Linked DNA regions of Metabacillus sp. B2-18. The protein of the gene in region 1 interacts with the protein of each later gene in a pairwise test. Links are inferred from orthologs where the notes say so. Each region holds a gene or a part of one and is shown in the gene's direction. Other genes may lie near its edges.

What was found.
Region 2: the proteins of topA (region 1) and LPC09_RS22610 interact in binary tests that used the Escherichia coli proteins (3 or more experiments, as listed by UniProt). The link is inferred for Metabacillus sp. B2-18 from one-to-one orthologs.

What each region holds. Positions count from the first base shown.
Region 1 is NZ_CP088245.1:1,919,605-1,922,889, forward strand. What follows is about bases 190-3,081. They hold topA (type I DNA topoisomerase), read left to right. Parts: upstream 190-543; coding sequence 544-2,619; downstream 2,620-3,081. Other genes in these bases: dprA (DNA-processing protein DprA), read left to right, coding at 190-244; trmFO (FADH(2)-oxidizing methylenetetrahydrofolate--tRNA-(uracil(54)-C(5))-methyltransferase TrmFO), read left to right, coding at 2,734-3,081. Outside these bases: more of dprA, read left to right, coding at 1-189; more of trmFO, read left to right, coding at 3,082-3,285. UniProt on the Escherichia coli protein: Releases the supercoiling and torsional tension of DNA, which is introduced during the DNA replication and transcription, by transiently cleaving and rejoining one strand of the DNA duplex.
Region 2 is NZ_CP088245.1:4,475,238-4,478,383, forward strand. Bases 355-3,107 are described here. They hold LPC09_RS22610 (YigZ family protein), read left to right. Parts: upstream 355-1,291; coding sequence 1,292-1,924; downstream 1,925-3,107. Other genes in these bases: LPC09_RS22605 (two-component sensor histidine kinase DegS), read right to left, coding at 355-1,159; LPC09_RS22615 (LCP family protein), read left to right, coding at 2,027-3,034. Outside these bases: more of LPC09_RS22605, read right to left, coding at 1-354.

The sequences.
Region 1 (3,285 bases):
TAAAAGAAATCGAATTATTAGTGGTATTTCTTTGGGGACACTTATTATCCAAGCTAAGCAAAGAAGTGGTTCACTAATAACTGCACATCAAGCATTGGAGCAAAACCGAGAAGTATTTGCCATACCAGGATCTATTTTTGATGAGTGTAGTATTGGTGGAAATGAACTAATACAAAACGGGGCAAAATTAGTACAACATGCATCACATATATTTGAAGAATTTCCTCAAGAAGTTGAAATGTAAATTCAGGTGTTTTTTTGACAATTAAGTAAAAATATTCATGTTATTTGAGCTTGAATTAGGATATGATTAGTGTAATTTCTTTTTATTATGTTTGACAAATGATATAGGAATATTTAATAATAGTGGAGATTTAAGTATAGATTTTGAAGAAACACAGTGATAATAGGAGTTTAATCAAATCTACTAGTTATTAACTACTTGGAGGAAAACCCTTCAATGTATAAATAGAAATTTAATTAATGAACTAAAAATTTCAAGAAATATAAAAGAGAGAATACCTCTTAAGGAGGATACCAGGCATGTCGGACTATTTAGTCATTGTGGAATCACCTGCAAAGGCGAAAACAATCGAACGTTATTTAGGGAAAAAATATAAGGTAAAGGCATCGATGGGTCATGTGCGTGATCTACCAAAAAGTCAAATTGGTGTTGATGTTGAACATAATTTTGAACCAAAATACATTACTATAAGAGGAAAAGGTTCAGTACTTAAAGAATTAAAAACAGCTGCTAAAAAAGCAAAAAAAGTATACTTAGCGGCTGACCCGGATCGCGAAGGGGAAGCGATTGCATGGCATTTAGCACATAGTCTTGACGTTGATGTAAACTCTGATTGCCGTGTAGTATTTAATGAAATTACAAAAGATGCTATAAAAGAATCTTTCAAGCATCCACGCTCAATCAATATGGATTTAGTTGATGCCCAACAAGCAAGACGTGTATTAGACCGATTGGTTGGTTATAAAATAAGCCCGATTCTTTGGAAAAAAGTAAAAAAAGGGTTAAGTGCAGGGAGAGTTCAATCTGTAGCTGTACGTTTAATTATTGATCGGGAAAATGAAATTAAAGAATTTGTACCAGAAGAATATTGGTCAATTGAAGGTCAATTTTTAAAAGGTCAAAAAGAATTTGATGCTTCTTTCTATGGAATAAATGGAGAAAAGCAAGATCTTAAGAATGAATCAGAAGTAAAGGCTGTTTTGAGTAACATTAAAGAAAATAAATTTAAAGTGGAAAAGGTGACGAAAAAGGAAAGAAAAAGAAATCCAGCCGTACCTTTTACAACTTCCACTCTTCAACAAGAGGCAGCGCGTAAGCTGAATTTTAGAGCAAAGAAAACGATGATGATTGCTCAGCAATTATACGAAGGTATCGATTTAGGTAAAGAAGGCACTGTTGGATTAATTACCTATATGAGAACGGATTCTACCAGAATATCAGAAACGGCCCAGACTGAAGCAACTGGTTACATTACTGAAAAATATGGTGAAGAGTTTATTGGCACACAAGCAAAAACAGCGAAGAAAAACAGTAATGCTCAAGATGCCCATGAAGCAATTCGTCCAACATCAGCCTTACGTGATCCAGCATCAATAAAAGAATTTCTGAGCAGAGATCAGTTAAGATTATATAAACTGATTTGGGAAAGATTTGTTTCTAGTCAAATGGCACCAGCTGTATTAGACACAATGAGTGTTGACCTTGTAAATAACGGTGTCATGTTTAGAGCTACAGGTTCTAAAGTTAAGTTTCCTGGATTTATGAAAGTATATGTTGAAGGAAACGACGATCAAATTGAGGAAAAAGATAGATTACTCCCGGATTTAAAAGAAGGCGATGAAGTCTATTCAAAGGATATCGAACCAGCGCAGCATTTTACACAGCCGCCACCACGGTACACGGAGGCTCGTCTTGTAAAAACGTTGGAGGAACTAGGAATAGGTCGACCATCGACTTATGCACCTACACTAGATACGATACAAAAGCGCGGATATGTTTCACTCGATAATAAACGTTTTATCCCTACTGAGTTGGGTGAAATCGTTTTAGAACTGATCAGAGAGTTCTTCCCAGAAATAATCAATGTTGAATTTACAGCAAATATGGAAAATAGCCTTGATGAAGTTGAGGATGGCCATATTCAGTGGATTCAAATTATTGACAATTTTTATAAGGATTTTTCTCCAAGACTTGAAAAAGCAGAAAATGAGATGGAGAAAATTGAAATTAAAGATGAACCAGCTGGTGTTGATTGTGAAGAATGTGGTCATCATATGGTTTATAAAATGGGTAGATATGGAAAATTTATGGCTTGCTCAAATTTCCCGGATTGCAGAAATACGAAGCCAATTGTAAAAGATATTGGGGTAAAATGTCCAAGTTGTGATGAAGGAACAATTGTTGAACGAAAGTCAAAAAAACGCCGCATTTTTTATGGCTGTGATCAATATCCTGAATGTGAGTTTTTATCCTGGGACAAACCAATAGCAAGAAGTTGTCCAAAATGTAATCATATGTTGGTTGAGAAAAAGCTTAAAAAAGGTGTTCAAGTTCAATGTATGGAATGCGATTATAAAGAGGAACAACAAAAGTAGGTGAGCAACTTTATGCTCACCTTTTTTAACTTATATTTTTTAGGACAACATAAGTAATAAGAATAAATGCCATTCTACATAAGGTCTTTTTAATTAATGGAGGGTCATGTCACGATGAATCAAGATGTAGTTGTAAATGTAGTAGGTGCTGGTTTGGCTGGAAGCGAAGCGGCTTGGCAATTAGCCAAAAGGGGTATTCAAGTAAAACTGTATGAAATGCGACCTGTAAAGCAAACACCTGCCCATCATACTGATAAATTTGCAGAGTTAGTTTGCAGTAACTCATTAAGAGCAAACAATTTAACAAATGCTGTCGGTGTATTGAAAGAAGAAATGAGAATTCTAGACTCTGTTATTATAAAGGCAGCAGATGAGTGTGCAGTTCCGGCTGGTGGAGCACTTGCTGTTGACCGGCATGAATTTGCCGGTAAGGTGACAGAGTTAGTAAAAGGTCATCAAAATGTAACTGTTATGAATGAAGAGGTAGAAGAAATTCCTTCAGGACCAACGATTATCGCAACAGGTCCACTGACCTCCAAAAGCTTATCAGAACAATTAAAAACTTTAACAGGTGAAGAGTATTTATATTTCTATGATGCAGCTGCTCCAATAATTGAGAAAGATAGCATCGATATGAACAAGGTATATTTAAAGTCCCGATATGAT
Region 2 (3,146 bases), 2.6 Mb from region 1 along the record:
CATGATATGGGACTTGGAACATGATAAAAGTCCCTAATCCAACTTTTGAGTCAATCGTCATCTTTCCGCCGAGAAGATCGACTCGTTCCTTCATTCCAATCAGTCCAAAAGATTTTTTATCTTTATTTCCTTTTGCTTCCTTAATATTAAACCCTATTCCATCATCTTTCACAATCATTGTAATCGACTCACATGTAACCTCAACTTTAACGGTTATTTCATTCGCATCCGCGTGCTTTAGTGCATTTGTGACAGCTTCTTGTGCTAGTCGGAATAACGCAACCTCAAATCGCGGTGGAAGTCGGTGTCCATCAATTTCGCCAATGCTTTGAAAATGAATTTTGGTTTTTCCATTATATTCTTCGATTGTGTCCATATATTTTCTGAGGGTGGGTATAAGTCCTAAGTCATCTAAAGCCATTGGTCTTAGGTCATAAATAATTCTTCTTACCTCATATAAAGCATTTCGGACGTTTTTTCGAAGGTTACGGATTTCTTTAAACCCTTCCTCCGCTCCCCTCTCACGATAAATACGTTCAATTAACTCAGAACGCATCATCACGTTCGCAAGCATTTGCGCTGGACCGTCATGAATCTCCCTAGACACACGTTTTCGTTCTTCTTCCTGCGCTTCTATAATACGCAAACCAAAATCCTGCTTTTGCTGGGCATCCTCTAACAGTATACCAACTTGGCGAAGATCGCTGTTTAAATAATTTAAAACAACGGAAATTTGTCCAACAAGCGCTTCTGATCGTTCAATAATTTCTTGAAGCCCCAGCAAACGTCTTTCTAAATCATCACGGCGATCACGAAGCTGCTTTTCGTGCTGCTGAAGCATAGAGTGCTCTACCTGAAGCTTATGAGCTTTTTCATAGGCTTCACGAATTTCATCTTCAGTAAAGTCTTTGAAATTTTTACTCACCTGTGAAAGTCGGTTTCGGGCAAGTCTGGCTTGAACCTCAAGCTTATCTCCCTCATCAATCACCGTATTCACTTGCTTTTTGATTTCAACTAACTCTTCTACTAAAGACTCATACTGCTGTCTGGACTGTTCACCGATTATAAAGATTTCATCCTTACTTCCAGCAACCGTCCCAATCATTTTGTCTAATATTTCATCAAGTAAATTACTATCTATTTTTTGACTGGAGTTCATTGTTTTCCCTCCGACTTTTATACCATAATTTTAGTTTGTCACATTTTTAACAATTGAAGTAAAAAATTTGTCGTTTTATAATAAAAGAATGTGCTATTCTAAATCTGCTTGCTTGTCAGGAGGTGTACAAGCATGCTTTCACACTATTATACCGTAAAAGGCTATGGAGAGCATGAAATTGTTATACAAAAATCACGTTTTATTTGTTATGTAGAACGAGTGAACACGGAAGAAGAAGCTACTCAATTTATTCAACAAATCAAGAAAAAACATCATGATGCCAATCATAATTGTTCAGCCTATTTAATAGGAGAAAACGATACCATTCAAAAAGCAAATGATGACGGTGAACCGAGCGGTACAGCTGGTGTCCCTATGCTTGAAGTTCTGAAAAAGAAACAGTTAAAAGACACAGTAGTTGTTGTTACCCGTTATTTCGGCGGAATTAAGCTAGGAACTGGCGGCCTCATTCGCGCTTACGGAAAATCGGTTTCAGAAGGACTATCAGCAATCGGAATCGTTGAACGCAAGCTGATGCGTGTGATGCATACAAAGATCGACTATACATGGTTAGGTAAAGTCGAAAATGAACTGCGAGATTCTATTTATAAAATAAAGGAAATTCATTACCTAGAGCAAGTCGAAATTGAAGCCTTTGTTGAAGAAGCTTCCATAAATACCTTTGAAAAATGGATGACAGAGCTTACAAATGGGCAAGGTTACATTATAAAGGGAGAAAATATTTATTTAGAAGAACCGATTTAATACCAAAGCTTTGATGATCTAGAAGGTGCCCGCAGAAAACAAGCGCCTCCTGCGAAACATTTCACGAAGCCTACCCAAACACTAAATAAATGAGGGATAGTAGTGGCTACTAGATTAAAAAATAAAAAAGTGAAGAAAAAGAAAAGCTTTTTGAAACGAATTCTTCTTTTTCTTTTACTTGTTCTTTTAGGTGTAGGCGGATATACCGGCTACACAATTTATAAAACCTATGCAGCAGCAAATCAATCGTATTCAGAATTGGAACGCGGTGAAAAATCTGAGCGAAGAGAAACAGCTGTTAAAGTAAATGAAGATCCATTTTCGATTCTTTTAATGGGTGTAGAGGATTATTCCTCGGGTGGAGAAAATGGACGTACGGATACATTAATAGTTGTCACCGTAAATCCAACACTTCAAACGATAAAAATGTTAAGTATCCCTCGTGATACATTTGTTACTCTCCCGGAGGATGGAAGTGAAACAAAAATAAATCACGCCTATGCCTTTGGCGGAAAAGAGTTAACAATTGAAACAACAGAAGAACTTTTGGACATACCAATCGATTATTATGCTACTGTTAGCTTCCAAGCGTTTAAATCAATTGTCGATGAGCTTGATGGTGTAACAGTCAATGTACCTTTTGATTTTTACGAGAACAGTGATGAAGACGGCAAACGAATTTATTTTGAAGAAGGACCTGCTGAGCTTGATGGTGAAGAAGCTCTTGCCTATGCAAGAATGAGGAAAAGAGATCCTCGCGGAGACTTTGGAAGAAATGACCGTCAAAAAGAGATTATTACAGCCATTATCGACAAAGCCACCTCTCCAGCTAATTTATTTAAAATTGATGAACTAGCTATGCACATCGGAGACAATGTTGAAACGAATTTTAGAATATCGCAAGCGATCGCCCTACAACAAAAATATCCAAACATTAATGGAGATAATATTGAAAAGCTAACAATTGAAGGCAGCGATGAATATATTAATGATATTTATTATTTTATTCCGGATGAAGAAATGCTTGAAGAAGTGCAGCTTGAGCTACAAACACATTTAGAGCAAGAACAACAAACCTCGACAAGCACCTCTTCAGATTATCAAAACTAGACAGATTAAGACATTATTCCCAAAGACAAACTTTTTATAGTTTGTTAGAATATTTATATAACTTATCCTCTGAATTTCCCTTTCAGAGGTATTTTTTTGCCAAATAAAATAT